4 regions of the Streptomyces sp. JLSY215 genome follow, and region 1 is predicted to be linked to each of the others. Evidence: riboswitches for the same ligand, from Rfam matches in the RefSeq annotation. Region 1 holds a riboswitch; each other region holds the start of a gene.
What was found. Region 1 has a riboswitch for cobalamin ahead of metE (5-methyltetrahydropteroyltriglutamate--homocysteine S-methyltransferase). Riboswitches for the same ligand answer to the same signal wherever they lie in the genome.
Positions count from the first base shown of each region.

Region 2: linked by a shared signal. The riboswitch ahead of AC5677_RS09585 (cobalamin biosynthesis protein) and the one ahead of metE (5-methyltetrahydropteroyltriglutamate--homocysteine S-methyltransferase) in region 1 are both predicted to bind cobalamin.
Region 3: linked by a shared signal. The riboswitch ahead of AC5677_RS25940 (ribonucleoside-diphosphate reductase subunit alpha) and the one ahead of metE (5-methyltetrahydropteroyltriglutamate--homocysteine S-methyltransferase) in region 1 are both predicted to bind cobalamin.
Region 4: linked by a shared signal. The riboswitch ahead of nicT (Nickel transporter NicT) and the one ahead of metE (5-methyltetrahydropteroyltriglutamate--homocysteine S-methyltransferase) in region 1 are both predicted to bind cobalamin.

Region 1 covers NZ_CM185022.1:309,146-313,374, reverse strand. The annotation lists gene AC5677_RS01575 (FMN-binding glutamate synthase family protein) at 1-180, opposite strand, end outside; gene metE (5-methyltetrahydropteroyltriglutamate--homocysteine S-methyltransferase) at 415-2,733, opposite strand; cobalamin riboswitch at 2,900-3,127, opposite strand; gene AC5677_RS01565 (hypothetical protein) at 3,275-3,652, opposite strand; gene AC5677_RS01560 (GNAT family N-acetyltransferase) at 3,692-4,229, opposite strand, start outside.
Region 2 covers NZ_CM185022.1:2,130,105-2,134,333, forward strand. The annotation lists gene AC5677_RS09580 (hypothetical protein) at 1-259, opposite strand, end outside; cobalamin riboswitch at 466-618, shown strand; gene AC5677_RS09585 (cobalamin biosynthesis protein) at 749-1,705, shown strand; gene AC5677_RS09590 (cobyric acid synthase) at 1,702-3,243, shown strand; gene AC5677_RS09595 (putative cobaltochelatase) at 3,392-4,229, shown strand, end outside.
Region 3 covers NZ_CM185022.1:5,769,196-5,773,424, reverse strand. The annotation lists gene mctP (monocarboxylate uptake permease MctP) at 1-403, shown strand, start outside; gene AC5677_RS25945 (Uma2 family endonuclease) at 482-1,069, opposite strand; cobalamin riboswitch at 1,209-1,358, shown strand; gene AC5677_RS25940 (ribonucleoside-diphosphate reductase subunit alpha) at 1,520-3,937, shown strand; gene AC5677_RS25935 (ribonucleotide-diphosphate reductase subunit beta) at 3,937-4,229, shown strand, end outside.
Region 4 covers NZ_CM185022.1:2,690,195-2,694,423, forward strand. The annotation lists gene AC5677_RS12035 (MarR family winged helix-turn-helix transcriptional regulator) at 74-625, shown strand; gene AC5677_RS12040 (alpha/beta fold hydrolase) at 723-1,571, shown strand; cobalamin riboswitch at 1,619-1,865, shown strand; gene nicT (Nickel transporter NicT) at 1,897-3,006, shown strand; gene AC5677_RS12050 (VOC family protein) at 3,070-3,570, opposite strand; gene AC5677_RS12055 (DoxX family membrane protein) at 3,768-4,229, opposite strand, start outside.

The DNA.
Region 1 (4,229 bases):
CTCGTCGTTGGACGTGACGATGTACTGCCGCAGCTCCGGCCCGATCGTCTCCAACAGGTACCGGGCGTGCCCGATCACCGGGAAGTTCCGGAGCAATGCGTGCTTCTTCTGGACAAGGTCACGAGCGGCCACCAGTGCCAGTGCCGTTGCGGTGGCCGTGGCGATGCTCCGGGCGCGCATGAACGTTCCTCTCCTCGATGCTCGACTCCATCGCCATGAGATGGACGTCGTCGTGTCGTGTCGGGCGTTGGGCGGCGGACGCGACCAAGCGGGGGCCGACGTCCGTCGGAGAACGCGAAATGATATTAGAGGCCCGCGCTGATGGGCACGGGGGCAGGGTCGTCGGATGCTCACCGGGCCGCGCCGAGACGGCCGGGAGGGCGCGGCTGCGCTCCCTCCCGGCCGTCGGTGACATCAGGAGCTGGGAAGCTCGGTGCGGACGGTGCGGGCGGCAGCGACCAGATTCTCCAGCGAAGCGCGGGTCTCGGGCCAGCCGCGGGTCTTCAGGCCGCAGTCCGGGTTGACCCAGAGGCGCTCGGCCGGGATGGCCTCAAGTCCCTTGCGCAGCAGGGCGGCTGCCTCGTCGGCGCTCGGGATGCGAGGGGAGTGGATGTCGTAGACACCGGGGCCGGCCTCGCGCGGGTAGCCGTGTGCGGCCAGCTCCCGGGCAACCTGCATGTGGGAGCGGGCGGCCTCCAGGCTGATGACGTCCGCGTCGAGATCGTCGATGGCCTGGACGATGTCGCCGAACTCGGCGTAGCACATGTGGGTGTGGATCTGCGTGCGGTCCTGTACACCGCCGGTGGTGAGGCGGAACGCCTCGGTGGCCCAGGCCAGGTACCCGGCGTGGTCCGCGGCCCGCAGCGGCAGCGTCTCACGCAGGGCGGGCTCGTCGACCTGGATGACGGACGTGCCCGCCGCTTCCAGGTCACCCACCTCGTCGCGCAGGGCGAGGGCGACCTGGCGGGCGGTGTCGCCCAGCGGCTGGTCGTCGCGGACGAAGGACCAGGCGAGCATGGTGACCGGGCCGGTGAGCATGCCCTTGACCGGGCGGTCGGTGAGCGACTGGGCGTAGGAGGTCCAGCGCACCGTCATCGGCTCGGGCCGGGAGATGTCGCCGGCCAGGACCGGCGGGCGGACGTAGCGGGTGCCGTAGGACTGCACCCAGCCGTGCTGGGTGGCGAGGTAGCCGGTGAGCTGCTCGGCGAAGTACTGCACCATGTCGTTGCGTTCGGGCTCGCCGTGCACCAGGACGTCGATGCCGGCCTTCTCCTGGAAGCCGAGGACGTCGCGGATCTCGGTCTTGATGCGCTCCTCGTAGCCGGCGGTGTCGATCCGTCCGGTCCGCAGGTCGGCGCGGGCGGTCCGCAGCGCGGTGGTCTGCGGGAAGGAGCCGATGGTGGTGGTCGGCAGCAGCGGGAGCCCGAGGTGCGCGCGCTGGGCTGTCGCGCGCTCGGCGTACGGCGCGGAGCGGCGGCCGTCGGCGTCGGCGACTGCGGCGGCACGAGCGCGCACGGCCGGGTCGTGGGTGATGGCGGAGTTCGCCCGGGAGGCCAGGTCGGCGCGGTTCGCAGCGAGTTCGGCGGCGATGGTGTCGGTCCCCTGCGCCAGGCCCCGTGCCAGGGTCACCAGCTCCGCGGTCTTCTGCTTGGCGAAGGCCAGCCAGCGGACGATCTGCGGGTCGATATCGCGCTCGACGGCAGCATCGAGCGGCACGTGCAGCAGCGAGCAGGAGGCGGCCACGTCGACCCGGTCGGCCAGGCCGAGCAGGGTGCCGAGGGTGGACAGCGACTTCTCCAGATCGTTGATCCAGATGTTCCGGCCGTTGACCACGCCCGCCACCAGGCGCTTGCCCGGCAGTCCGCCGACGGCCGCCAGCGCGTCGAGGTTGGCCGCGGCCGCGTCGGTGAAGTCGAGCGCCAGACCGTCCACCGGCGCCTTGGCCAGGACGGGCAAGGCGTCGCCCAGCCGGTCGAAGTACGAGGCGACCAGGAGCTTCGGGCGGTCGCTGAGGGTGCCCAGTTCGCGGTAGGCGCGGGCGGCGGCGCCCAGTTCGACCGGGGTGCGGTCCTGGACGAGGGCGGGCTCGTCGAGCTGCACCCACTCGGCGCCTGCCGCGCGCAGGTCGGCGAGGACCTCGGCGTAGACGGGCAGCAGCCGGTCGAGGAGGGTCAGCGGCTCGAAGTCGGCGGCCACGCCGGGGGCAGGCTTCGACAGCAGGAGGTAGGTGATCGGTCCGACGAGTACCGGCCGGGCGGTGAGGCCGAGCGCGAGGGCTTCCCCGAGCTCGGCGACCTGCTTGCCGGAGTCGGCGGTGAAGACGGTGTCCGGGCCCAGCTCGGGCACCAGGTAGTGGTAGTTGGTGTCGAACCACTTGGTCATCTCCAGCGGCGCCACGTCCTGCGTACCGCGCGCCATGGCGAAGTAGCCGTCGAGGGCGTCGGCCGCGACGGCGGCGCGGTGGCGGTCCGGGACAGCACCGACCATGACGCTGGTGTCCAGTACATGGTCGTAGAACGAGAAGTCACCGGTCGGCACCTCGTGGATGCCGGCGTCGGCCAGTTGCTGCCAGTGGGAGCGGCGCAGGGCTTGCGCGGTCTCCTTCAGGGAGTCGGCGGTGGCCTTGCCCTTCCAGTAGCCCTCGATGGCCTTCTTCAGTTCCCGATGCTGTCCCTGGCGGGGGTAGCCGTACACGGTGGCCCGTGCTGCCGCGGCTGCGGGCTTCGCTGTCACGGAACTCTCCTTCGCGAGATACGTTTCCTGAAAGTCCCGGAGACGGAACGAGGCACGCGAAGGGATGACGAACCGGACGGATCCACCGTGCGTTCGCGACGCACGTGTCCGCCAGGTATGTACGCCGACCCGCCCTCGAGGTCACCGGGATATCCGTGCACGCATGGGCGTGCTCGGACAACGGGCAGGTCTTCGGACTCGCGGGCGCGCCTGCCGGAGTGTTCCGGCGGGCACCTACTGGCCGTCGCTTCCCAGATCCATGGCCCGGATCCAGTGCGTATGACGGCGGTCGTTCCCACTCACCGCTGCGGGGCAGTCCCGGATTCTCACCGGGTTCCCTCTTACGACGCGGCCCGTCTGGCGGACGGGGCGAACCTGTTGCCCGGCCAGCTTAGAGGGTGGCGGCAGGGGCGGACACCTCGGTCAGCCGTTCCGCCGCATCCTGGCCGCCCGCCCGCCCGCCAGCCAGCCCGCCTGACCGAACGGCACGGCGTACGGGGGCGGCGCGCTTCGCGGCGAGAGCCCGCCACACCTGTTCCGCTCAGGGCCTGCCGCCCGAGGTGCGCAGGGTCAGGCGGCAGGCGTGCTCCTCGCCCTCGTGCAAGAAGGTGATCCTGATGTGTATCTTGCGTGCCGCCGCTGCCAGTGCCGGCTGGACCGAGATGCTGCCGCGGGTGTGGGTACGTCCGTCGGCCCCGTAGGCGCCACCCCAGTCCAGGTAGTCGTTGCCGACGTCGTCCGTTGCCTCGAGGGCCAGCAGTACGGGAGTGCCGCCTGTCGCGTCCGGCAGGGGTGGGGTGATCGTGTAGTAGAGGGTGAAGGAATCGTCCCGCGGTTCCAGACGGTGGACGGACAGCTCGTGCGCGCCGTTGATGATCTTCGCCGAGGCGAGGGGATCGGGGGCGCGGTATGCCTTCATGGTTCCTCGTTCGGGCGGTGCGGGCGGTGCGGGCGGTGGTCAAGCGGTGATGCCGGCAACGGGGCGGGCCGGCCGGCCGGTGAAGTAGTGGACGTACTCGTGCTCCAGGCGGAAGCCGGCGGTCCAGGCGAGGAGCCGGCTGGGGCGGTTGTCGCGGGAGCAGGTCCAGCTGGGGGTGTGGCCGCGGGCCGCGATATCTCTGCACAGTGCGGTGACGCAGGCCAGGGCGAGGCGCTGACGGCGGTATTCGGGGAGGGTCAGGCAGGCGATGTCCTCGTATCTGCTGCCACGGAAGTACGTACAGGCAAGTGCGAGGATACGGTCCTTGTGGAAGGCCGCCCAGCCGTGCCCGGAGGCGGCCAGACCGGCCGAGCCGCCCCAACTCGCATGGATCCAGGCGGCATCCGGGCCGAGCGCGGCGAGCGTCGGGGCGTCCTCGGATATCAGCCGGCGCACCGTCGCACCGTGCGGCGGGCGCGGATCCGACCCGGGGACGGGGCCGCGGTGGACGTACACCATGCGTTCCCACGGCAGGAGCAGATCGAAGGCGCTGCTCAGCAGCGGCAGGAAGCGGGCG
Region 2 (4,229 bases), 1.8 Mb from region 1:
CGAGGATGAGGTCGTCGACGCCGACGGCCATGTCGTCCGGGCCCGCATCGCCGCTGCCGCCGCTCTCGCCCGACGGCCTCGGCCGCTGCGTCCAGTCGTGCCGCCGGCGGCTCAGCCACGGCTCGCGTTCCAGCCATGTCCGCAGGTCCGCGGCGTCCTGCTCCGCGTCGTTGGTGCCCGCGATCCTGATGCGGATCTCCTGACGGATCTCCTGACGGATCTCCTGGCCGCTCTCCCGATGGTCCGCACTGTCCGGCATCCCCCGCCCCCTTCCGGCGGGCCTCATCGCCCGCCGTGCACCAGATAGTGGCGCGGGACCGGGCCCAGGGGCAACCGTCCGTGACGTACCGGCCACCCTGTGGCCCGCACCACACCCCCTGCCACAGGGCTGCTTCGCAGGTCAAGGGTGAGTTGACGGGCATTCGCGGGGCGTGGTGGACTGCCCGAGCCATTCGGCGACAGATGAGGAAGTCCGGTGAGAATCCGGCGCGGTCCCGCCACTGTCACCGGGGAGCGCTCCTCCAGCGACGGCCACGGTCCGCCGCACGGATGCCCGCAGGGGCCGCCGTGTACGGGCTGGAAGGCCGGGGGAAGCGCCGATCCGGGAGCCAGGAGACTCTCGTCGCCGTCACGTCGAGCCAGGGCGCGGACCCTGAGTGAGGACATATCGCCATGCCCGGCCGCCGTTCGAGATGCCCGCGCCCCACCGTCGCCGTGTCCCTTCGAGGCCTGACGGCGGTCTGATCCGATGCGCGGCGAACACGCGGGATATGCGTGCGGCGCGGCCCTCGGCTTTCTCGGTGACCTGATCGCGGCCGATCCCCGGCGCGGCCATCCGGTGGCCGCCTTCGGCCGCGCGGCGGGCGCACTCGAACGCCGGCTGTGGCGCGACCATCGCGGATACGGGGCGGTGCACGCGGTGGTGTGCGCGGGCGGCGCGACGGCCGCGGCCGCGCTTGCGCAGCGCGCCGCACACCGCCGCACCGCCCGGGTCACCCTGACCGCGGCCGCCGTCTGGGCCGTACTGGGCGGCACCTCGCTCGGCCGGGAGGCGCGGGCCGTCGGCGGCGCGCTGGAGGCGGGCGATCTGGACGTGGCGCGCGAGCGGCTGCCGCATCTGTGCGGCCGCGACCCCCAGGCGCTGGACGGGCCGGGGATGGCCCGCGCGGTGGTGGAGTCGGTCGCCGAGAACACCTCGGACGCGGTGGTGGGCGCCCTGGTGTGGGGCGCGCTGGGCGGAGTGCCCGGTCTGGTGGCGTTCCGTGCCGTCAACACCCTGGATGCGATGGTGGGTCATAAGTCGTCCCGCTACCGCCGGTTCGGCTGGGCGTCGGCCCGGCTCGACGATGTCGCGGGGTGGCCGGGCTCCCGGCTGACCGCCGCGCTGACCGTCCTCGCGGGCCCCGACCGGCGCGGCGCGCTGCGGGCCTGGCGGGCCGACGGCGGCGCGCATCCGAGCCCCAACGCGGGCCCGGTGGAGGCCTCGTTCGCGGGCGCGCTCGGCGTACGGCTGGGGGGCACCCTGGCGTACGGCGGACGGGTCGAGCACCGCCCGGTGCTCAACGGCGCCGCGCCGCCGCCCGGTACGGACGACATCGAGCGGGCGGTGCGGCTCTCGCGCCGGGTGAGCGTGCTGGCTCTGGTGACAACGGTGGCGGGCCGGCTGGTGGCCGGGGCGCTGCACCACAGGAGGAGGACCCGGTGAGCGGGCGGTTCCATGGGTCCGGCGGGGGCGTCGGCGGCGGCCTGCTGGTGGCCGGTACGACGTCGGACGCGGGCAAGAGCGTGGTGACGGCGGGCATCTGCCGCTGGCTGGTCCGGCAGGGCGTCAAGGTGGCCCCCTTCAAGGCGCAGAACATGTCCCTGAACTCCTTCGTCACGCGCGAGGGAGCGGAGATCGGGCGGGCGCAGGCGATGCAGGCGGCCGCGGCGCGGGTGGAGCCGACCGCGCTGATGAACCCCGTACTGCTCAAGCCGGGCGGCGACCGCAGCAGCCAGGTGGTGCTGATGGGCAAGCCGGTGGGTGAGCTGTCGGCGCGCGGCTACCACGCGGGCCGGCAGGAGCAGTTGCTGGGCACGGTGACCGACTGCCTCGCCGAGCTGCGCCGTACCCATGACGCGGTGATCTGCGAGGGTGCCGGCAGCCCCGCGGAGATCAATCTGCGGCGCACCGACATCGTGAACATGGGCATCGCGCGGGCGGCCCGGATCCCGGTGGTGATCGTCGGCGACATCGACCGCGGTGGCGTCTTCGCCTCCTTCTTCGGGACCACGGCGCTGCTGTCCAAGGAGGATCAGGAGCTGGTGGCGGGGTATCTCGTCAACAAGTTCCGGGGCGATGTGACGCTGCTGGAGCCCGGGTTGGAGATGATGAAGCAGCTGAGCGGGCGGCCGACGCTGGGTGTGCTGCCGTACGCGCACGGGCTCGGCATCGACGAGGAGGACGGGCTGCGGGTGTCCCTGCGCGGGGCGGTCCGCGAGTCGGTGGTCGCTCCGCCGGTCGGCGCGGATGTGCTGCGGGTCGCGGTGTGTGCCGTGCCCCTGATGTCCAACTTCACGGACGTGGACGCGCTGGCCGCCGAGCCGGGCGTGGTGGTGCGCTTCGTGGACCGCGCCGAGGAACTGGCCGACGCGGACCTGGTGGTGCTGCCCGGGACACGCGGCACGGTCCGCGCGCTCGCCTGGCTGCGCGAGCGCGGGCTGGCCACCGCGATCGCCCGGCGGGCCGCCGAGGGGCGCCCGGTGCTGGGCATCTGCGGCGGCTTCCAGATGCTGGGCGAGCGCATCGAGGACGACGTCGAGTCGAAGGCGGGCACGGTCGAGGGGCTGGGGCTGCTCCCCGTACGGGTGCGGTTCGCCACCGGGAAGACCCTCGCGCGGCCGGTCGGGGAGGCGCTGGGCGAGCCGGTGGAGGGGTACGAGATCCACCATGGCGTGGCCGAGGTGACCGGTGGCGAGGAAGCGTTCCTGGACGGCTGCCGGGTCGGCTCCGTGTGGGGCACCCACTGGCACGGCTCGCTGGAGAGCGACGGCTTCCGGCGGGCGTTCCTGCGCCGGGTGGCGGCCGACGCGGGCCGGGCGTTCGTACCGGCTCCGGACACCAGCTTCGGCGCGCTGCGCGAGGAGCAGCTGGACCGGCTCGGCGATCTGATCGAGGAGCATGCGGACACCGGGGCACTGCTGCGGCTGATCGAGGACGGGGTCCCGGCGGGGCTGCCGTTCGTGCCTCCGGGGGCGCCGTGAACGGCTCCGGAGGCGGCGTCCCCGCCTGTGCGCGGATCACAGGAGGAACTCCACACGGTGCCCGTGAAGTCGATGGCACAAGTGTGCTGCACCAATCCATCGGATCGACCGGCAATGAACGAAAGCCACTCGAAGGAGTGACCACCACATGAGCACCCGGTACCCGTTCACCGCCGTCGTCGGCATGGCCGACCTGCGGCTGGCGTTGCTGCTCAACGCCGTGAGCCCCGCGGTCGGCGGTGTCCTCGTCCGCGGCGAGAAAGGCACCGCGAAGAGCACCGCCGTGCGGGCACTGGCGGATCTGCTGCCCGAGGTGCCGGTCGTGACGGGCTGCCGCTTCAGCTGCGACCCCGCGGCGCCGGACGAGCGCTGCCCGGACGGACCGCACGCGACCGGTCCGGCCGCGTCCCGTCCGGCCCGTATGGTCGAACTCCCGGTCGGCGCCTCCGAGGACCGGCTCGTCGGCGCGCTCGACATCGAGCGGGCGCTCGCCGAGGGCGTGAAGGCGTTCGAGCCGGGGCTGCTGGCGGACGCGCACCGCGGAATCCTGTACGTGGACGAAGTCAATCTGCTGCACGACCACTTGATCGACCTCTTGCTGGACGCCGCCGCCATGGGCGCCTCCTACGTGGAGCGCGAGGGCGTCTCGGTCCGCCACGCCGCCCGTTTCCTCCTCGTCGGCACCATGAATCCCGAAGAGGGCGAGCTGCGGCCGCAGTTGCTGGACCGCTTCGGGCTGACCGTCGAGGTCGCCGCCTCCCGCGAGCCGGAGCAGCGGGTGGAGGTCGTCCGGCGCCGGCTGGCGTACGACGACGACCCGGCGGGTTTCGCGGCGCGCTGGGCGGACGAGGAGGCGGCGCTGCGGGAGCGGATCGCCGCCGCGCGGGCGCTGCTGCCGAGCGTGGTGCTGGCGGATTCCGCGCTCCGCCAGATCGCCGCGACCTGCGCCGCGTTCGAGGTGGACGGCATGCGGGCGGACATCGTGA
Region 3 (4,229 bases), 5.5 Mb from region 1:
CAACTTCCAGCTGCTGGGCGGCATCTGGATCCTGCAGACCATGCCGTCGCTGGTCGGCGGCTTGTTCACCCGCTGGTTCCACCGCTGGGCGCTGCTGACGGGCTGGGCGGCCGGCATGCTCTACGGCACGCTGGCGGCGTACGGCGTGGCCAGCCCCACCCAGAAGCACTTCGGCGGCTCCAGCGCGGAGATACCCGGCATCGGCGAGATCGGCTACATCGGCCTGACCGCGTTCGTGCTGAACGTCGTGGTCTCGGTGGTGCTGACCGTCGCCCTGAAGGCCGCCAAGGCCCCGGAGGGCGTCGACGAGACCAGCCCCGCCGACTACACGGCGGACATCGGCGACAAGGGCGTCACGGCGGAACTGCCGGAAGCCACGGAGGAGGCGCCGGCCGGGCGCTGAGCCGTCGGTCCGTTCACGGAGAAGGGCCGCCGCGACCCTCGGGGTCATGGCGGCCCTTTTGCCTGCATGAGGGAGGTTTTAGTTCACCCAGTCCTTGAGCGGCTCGGTTTCCAGGGTGATGCCGACGGGTTCTGGGAGGTGGAGCGACTTGCCGTACGGCACGGTGTGGACGTCCTCGTAGCGGGTGCCATCGGGCTCGCTGTAGAGCGACACCTGGCACTCCTGTCGGTCGATCAGCAGATAGAGCGGAATATTGGCTTCCGCGTAGGCGCGGGGCTTCTCCACCCGGTCACGCTTGTGGGTGTCGGAGTCGGAGGACGTGACCTCGACGACCATCAGCACCGGTTCAGGATCTACCCATTCACCTTGGCCGACAAAGGCGCCGCTGGCCGCGAGTGCCCCATCCGGCCGGGCTCGGCCGCTGCGATACACCTCTACCTTGACTCCCTGGTCCGGATAGAGCCACAGCTCAGGGCGCGACTGCATGCAGATGCGTGTCAGCCACTCGACGATCCGACCGTGGCCCCCGTCCGGCAAAGCCTTGCTCCAGATTTTTCCGTCGATAAGTTCCAGCCGCGCGCCTTCCTCCGACCGGTCGAGCATCCGAGCTGCCTCTTCGAAGTAGTCGGTGAACGTGCTGTGCGGCCGATCGACAAGCGCGGTCATGGAGCTCCTCCTTCTTCAACTCAGCAGGGCCGAGGACGTAAGACCGACGATAGCCCAGGCCACTGACAGGCACCGCCCGATCACTCGTTGATCACTCGCAACACACTAGATGTGGGGGTGCACACGAGGAGCCACCCCCACATGTATGCTCGTCCTCGCTGTCGCCGCAGGGGAATCCGGTGGGAATCCGGAACTGTCCCGCAACGGTATGAACGCGCACCCCAACTGCCACAGGGCCGTCCTACGGGTGCCGCGAAGTCCGAGGACCTGCCGACGGTACGCCCGCACCGCCATCGGTGCGGACGTCGATACGTCCGGGCCCCGAGGGTTGGGCCGATGGACGCCGCGCGGTGTGCCCGCGCACCCCTGAACGTCACGGGGTGCCGCATGCCCGCGAGCGCCCGTCGCACCGCGCCCTCCCGGCCCCCGCCGAGTGAGGGAGAGCATCACGTGACCATCGCGCCAACGGAGCCCGCGTCAGACGCCGAGGTCGTGCCGCCTGCGGTGGCCGCGCCGGACGCCCCTGCCGGGCAGGGCCAGGACGGACCGGGCGTCGCGCTGCTGCGCACCCTGACCGACCTGACCGCGGACCTCACCGCGACCGACCCCGGCAAGGTGGCCGCCGCCGCGCTGCGCGGTCGTCACCCGGGCTCGGACGAGGCCGAGTTGCGCGCGCTGGCCATCGACGCCGCGGCCGGTCTGATCGGCGACGAGCCGCAGTACTCCAGGCTCGCCGCCCGCCTGCTCACCCTCGCCATCGCGGAGGAGGCGGCCGGACAGGGGGCGGTCGCCTTCTCCGCCTCCGTCGAGACCGGCCACCGTGAGGGCCTGATCGCCGACGAGACGGCGGAGTTCGTCCGGGCGCATGCGCAGCAGCTGGACGGGCTGGTCGAAACCGCCCTCCGGGACGGCGCCGACGACCGCTTCGGCTACTTCGGGCTGCGTACCCTGCACTCCCGCTACCTGCTGCGGCACCCCACCACCCGGCAGGTCATCGAGACCCCCCAGCACTTCCTGCTCCGGGTGGCCTGCGGCCTCGCCGAGGACCGCTCCGAGCGGGCGCTGGCGGACGTCGCGGAGCTGTACCGCCTGACCAGCACGCTGTCCTATCTGCCCTCCTCCCCCACCCTCTTCAACTCCGGCACCCGCCACCCGCAGATGTCCTCCTGCTATCTGCTGGACTCCCCGCTGGACGAGCTGGACTCGATCTACGACCGCTACCACCAGGTGGCCCGGCTCTCCAAGCACGCCGGCGGCATCGGTCTCTCCTACTCCCGGATCCGCGCACGGGGGTCGCTGATCCGGGGCACCAACGGCCACTCCAACGGCATCGTGCCGTTCCTGCGCACGCTCGACGCCTCGGTCGCGGCCGTGAACCAGGGCGGCCGGCGCAAGGGCGCCGCCTGTGTCTACCTGGAGACCTGGCACGCCGACATCGAGGAGTTCCTGGAGCTGCGCGACAACACCGGCGAGGAGGCCCGCCGTACGCACAACCTGAACATCGCGCACTGGATCCCGGACGAGTTCATGCGCCGGGTCGAGGCCGACGCCGACTGGTCGCTGTTCTCGCCCGCCGACGTCCCGGAGCTGGTGGACCTGTGGGGCGACGAGTTCGACGCCGCCTACCGCAGGGCCGAGGCCGACGGCCGGGCGCTCAAGCAGATCCCGGCGCGGCTGCTGTACTCGCGGATGATGCGCACCCTGGCGCAGACCGGCAACGGCTGGATGACGTTCAAGGACGCCGCCAACCGCACCGCCAACCAGACCGCCGAGCCCGGCCAGGTCGTGCACTCCTCCAACCTGTGCACGGAGATCCTGGAGGTGACCAACGACGGGGAGACCGCGGTCTGCAACCTCGGATCGGTCAACCTGGCCGCCCACCTGGGCGAGGACGGCGAGATGGACTGGGAGCGGCTGGACGCCACCGTCCGCACCGCCGTGACCTTCCTCGACCGCGTCGTGGACATCAACTTCTACCCGACCGAGCAGGCCGGGACGTCCAACGCCCGCTGGCGCCCGGTCGGTCTGGGCCTGATGGGCCTGCAGGACGTCTTCTTCCGGCTGCGGCTGCCCTTCGACTCGCCCGAGGCGAAGGAGCTGTCGACCCGTATCTCCGAGCGGATCATGCTCGCCGCGTACGAGGCGTCGGCCGGCCTCGCCGAGCGGCAGGGCCCGCATCCGGCCTGGTCGGCGACGCGCACCGCCCGCGGGGTGCTGCACCCGGACCACTACCCGGACGCCGAGCCCCGCTGGGCCGACCGCTGGGCCGCGCTGCGCGCCCGGATCGCGAAGACCGGGATGCGCAACTCCCTCCTCCTGGCCATCGCCCCGACCGCCACCATCGCCTCCATCGCGGGGGTGTACGAGTGCATCGAGCCGCAGGTCTCCAACCTCTTCAAGCGCGAAACGCTGAGCGGCGAGTTCCTCCAGGTCAACGCCTATCTGATCGAGGAGCTCAAGGCGCTGGGCCTGTGGGACGCGCGGACCCGTGACGCGCTGCGCGAGGCCAATGGCTCGGTGCAGGACGTCACCTGGATCCCCGAGGAGGTCCGGTCCCGTTACCGCACCGCCTGGGAGATCCCGCAGCGCGCCCTGATCGATATGGCCGCGGCCCGTACGCCCTACCTCGACCAGAGCCAGTCGCTGAACCTCTTCATGGCGTCGCCGACCATCGGCAAGCTCAGCTCGATGTACGCCTACGCCTGGAAGCGCGGCATCAAGACGACGTACTACCTGCGGTCGCGCCCGGCGACCCGGATCGCGCAGTCCGCGCGCGCCGCGACCGTTCCCGCACAGCTGCCGGTGGCCGACCCCGAGGCGGTCGCCTGCTCCCTGGAAAACCCCGAGTCCTGCGAGGCCTGCCAGTAATGACCACCGAGACCAACGCCGCCGCCGCGCACACCGCCACCACCGGCACCAAGAACCTCCTCGACCCGGGCTTCGAGCTGACCCTGCGGCCCATGCGGTACCCGGACTTCTACGACCGCTACCGCGACGCGATCAAGAACACCTGGACCGTGGAGGAGGTCGACCTCCACTCCGACGTCGCCGACCTCGCCAAGCTCTCGCCCGGCGAGCAGCACATGATCGGCCGGCTGGTCGCGTTCTTCGCGACCGGTGACTCGATCGTGGCGAACAACCTGGTGCTGACCCTCTACAA
Region 4 (4,229 bases), 2.4 Mb from region 1:
ACCGGACACCTCGCCTGGATCCTTCCGCGCCAAGCCCCTTCCCAAACGACATCTTCGATGTCATCATGACATCATGAGTGTCGTTGAGAGGGATGTTCAGCGGGATGGTGGCGGCGACCGGCCGGCCACCGCCGAAGAGCTGCTGTACGACGTCATACGACGCCTGTGGCCCCTGCACCGCACGATCGTGCGCGCGGTGGAGCGGGAGCTGGAAGGCACGGGCATGACCGCCGGTGAGCACGCTCTCCTCGACGCGCTGCGCAGCGAAGGCCCCCGGACCGTGCCGCAGTTGGCCCGCACGATGGGGCTCGACCGGCAGCCGGTGCAGCGCTGGGTGAACCACGCGGCGGAGCTGGGCCTGGTGGTGACGGCCCCCAACCCCGCGCACCGCCGTTCGTCGCTGATCGAGCTCACCCCCGAGGGCGGCGAGGTGATGCGCGGAATCCAGGAGTTCGAGGCCGCCGAGCTGCGCCGCGGACTGGCCGACCTCTCGGCCGGCGACGTCAGCACGACGCTTCATGTGCTCGACCGCCTCGGCGAGGAGTTCCGGCGCCTCGCGAACGGCCCACGCAGTACCCCGGAGAGTGCGGACACCCAGGACAACCGGCCCGAAGACCACCCCTAGCCGCCGAGCCCCAGGGCCCAAAGGCTCAACGGCCCGAGGACTCCACGCCACCACACCACCGCGCCACCACATGCTCACCCAAGGGAGTGCAGAGAGAATGACCCACCCGTTCGCCGCATGGTCCGAGCTCGACAACGGCACCGTGCCGATCAAGGGCGGCGAGCTGTTCTACGAAACGGCAGGCGAGGGCCCGGCACTGGTACTGCTGCACGGCGGCATGCTCGACCAGCGCATGTGGGACGAGCAGTTCTCCTGGCTGGTGGGCTCCGGCCACCGCGTCATCCGTTATGACTCCCGCGGCCACGGCCTGTCCTCCACCGTGACCGGGGACTGGGCCAACCACGACGATCTGTGCGCCCTGCTCGACGCCCTCGACGTCCCCCGTGCCATCCTCGTCGGTCTCTCGCACGGCTCCCGGGTCGCCCTCGACACCGCCATCGCCCATCCGGAGCGGGTCGCCGCCCTGGCGCTCGCCGCCCCCGGCGTCAGCGGTCGGCCCTTCACCGACCCGTTCGTCCTGGCGCACATCAAGGAGCAGGTGGCGGCGATCGGCGCACCGGACGGCCAGGAGCGCTATGTCGAGCACTTCCTGCGGATGTGGGTGGACGGCCCGTACCGCCAACCGTCCCAGGTGCATCCCGGGTTGCGCGAGCGGATGCGCGCCTCGGCGGTGGCCACGGTCGAGGCGCACGCCGACGGTGTGGGCGCCGGCATGCCGATCGAGGTGGGCGCCGCCGACCGGCTCTCGGAGATACGGGTGCCGACGGTCGTGTTCGACGGAGATCTCGACAGCTCGGACATCGCCGCCAACGCCGATGCGATCACCCGCGCCGTCCCGGGCGCCCGCAGGGTCCGGATACCGGGCGCGGGCCATATGGTCAACCTGGAGAACGTCACGCTCTTCGACCACGAGCTGCGCGTCTTCCTCTCCTCCCTGCCGCGCTGACGCCGCCGGCCCCGAGGGCCGTCGTCCGCGCCGAGTGGAGGCGGCGGTTAGAGTGGCGGTGCCGTGGTGTTCGGGAAGACCGGTGACGGACCTTGTGGTCCCAGTCCGGAGCGGCCCTCGCCACTGTGATCGGGGAGTTTTCGGCCCATCCGTATGCGCAGCCGCGCCTACGGCGCCACTGACCGCAGCCCGCGGCCGGGAAGGCGGGACCGGAAGCGTTCACCCTCCCCCAAGCTCTCATGGAGCAGGGTGGTACCCCCAAGCCAGGAGACCGGCCACGGCATCTCACGAACTGATCCACGAGGTGCTGGAGCGTGACCGCCGGATGGCCCTGTCCACCGATACCCCGACCACCCCTGCTACCGCCGCGTTCCGCTGGCGCCGGCAGGACACCGTCCGCACCGCGGGCCTGATGGCCGTCATAGCCGGCCTGCACGTCGTCGCGTTCGGCGTGCTGTTCCTGCTCGTCGTCCCGTACCACTACTCCGTCGGCAGCCAGGTCTTCGGCGTCGGGCTCGGCGTCACGGCGTACACGCTCGGCATGCGGCACGCCTTCGACGCCGACCACATCGCCGCGATCGACAACACCACCCGCAAGCTGATGGCCGACGGCAAGCGCCCGGTCTCGGTGGGCTTCTGGTTCGCCCTGGGCCACTCCAGCGTGGTCGTCGCGATGGCCGCGCTGGTCGCGGGCGGCGCCCAGCTGGCCGGCACGCTGCTCAACGACGAGTCCCGCACCCACCAGGTCCTGGGCACCATCGGCACCACCGTCTCGGGGACGTTCCTCTACATCATCGCCGCCCTCAACCTCATCGCGCTGGCCGGGATCTGGCGGGTCTTCCGCGGGATGCGCGACGGCCAGTACGACGAGGCCGAGCTGGAGCAGCGCCTCGACTCGCGCGGCTTCATGAACCGCATCCTGGGACGCTTCACCCGCGCGGTATCCCGCCCCGGCCAGATGTTCCCGCTCGGCTTCCTCTTCGGGCTCGGCTTCGACACCGCAACCGAGGTGACGCTGATGGTGATGGCGGGCAGCGGCGCCGCGGCCGGCCTGCCCTGGTACGCCGTCCTGTGCCTGCCGCTGCTGTTCGCCGCCGGAATGAGCCTGTTCGACACCCTCGACGGCACGTTCATGAACTTCGCCTACCAGTGGGCGTTCTCCAACCCGGTGCGCAAGGTCTACTACAACCTCACCATCACGGGCCTGTCGATCGCCGTCGCCTTCTTCATCGGCACCATCGAGCTGGTGACCGTGCTGCACGACAAGCTGGCCCTCAACGACCCGGTGACCGGCTGGATTTCGGGCCTGGACCTCGACAACGTCGGCTTCGTCATCGTCGGCCTGTTCGTGGTGGTGTGGGCGGCGGCGCTGGCGTACTGGCGCCTGTCCGGCGTCGAAAAGCGCTGGGCGGCGCGGGCGGCGTCGGACGCCTAGGGCGTGCCCGACCGGTCATGGCCGGGCACCGGCGGCCGTACGCCCCCCGCTTGCGTGCGGCCGTCAGGTGGCCGAGCCGGCCGCCGCGCCGGTCATCAGGTCGGGCCCCCAGCGCTTGAGCTCCGCCGCAAGATCGAGCGGGCGCAGCCGGTTCGTCTCGTCGGGGCCGGGCCACTCCTCCCGCGGGACCCGCCACATCACCTCGAACTCGTTGCCGTCCGGGTCCTTGGCGTACAGGGACTTGGAGACGAGGTGGTCGGTGGCGCCGACCAGCGCACCGCGGGCCGCGAGCCGCTCCTCGGTCGCGGCGAGTTCGCCGAGCGTGCCGACCTCCCAGGCCAGGTGGTAGAGCCCGGCCCGGCCGGCCTCGGGGCCCGGTGCGTCCGCTCCCACCGCGAACAGCCCCAGGTCGTGGTCGTTGAGCGAGCCGGCCGCGCTGAGGAAGGCGGCACGCCCGGGTATCTCGACGTCCAGCGTCAGCCCCAGGGCTTCGGTATAGAAGGCGACGGACCGCGCTACATCGCGGATGTAGAGCACCGCGTGATTGAGACGGCGTACGGACAAGACTCTCTCCCAACTCCCGCCGCGGCGCCCTCAGGACGCCACGGCCCGACTACTTCTGCTACTTCTGCGCATCACTGCCACCGCGGATCGTGGCTTCCGCGCATCGCTACTTCTGTGGACCGCCGCTTTCGCGCATCCCTGCCGCGGCGCATCCCGGCTTCGGCGGACAGGCCCGCCCCTCTGCAGGCCGGTCTGGGCTACTTCCGGACCAGCAGCACGCCCCCGGCGACCACCACGGCGAGCACCAGCGCGACCACCCCATGGGCGAGCCGGTGCGCGCGCAGCACGGGCAGAAGACGGTCGGCGGCATAGCGGCCCGGGCCGGTCAGCGCCAGCGCGGCCGCGCCCGCGGTCAACAGCAGCTCGTACTCCACGCCCTTGGGCGCGAAGAAGCCGCCGCCCCACTTCACGGCGAGCGCGTTGATCATCGTGCCGACGACCGCCGCGCCCGCGAGCGGCGTGAGCAGCCCGAGCCCCAGCCCGAGCCCGCCGAGCGTCTCGCTCAGCCCCGCGACCAGGGCCATCGTCGTCCCCGACGGATAGCCGCTCATCGCGAAGAACTGCCCGGTCCCCGTCAGCCCGCCGCCCCCGAACCAGCCGAACAGCTTCTGGGCCCCATGAGCGGCCATGGTCAGCCCGAGCGCGAGGCGCAGCAGGAG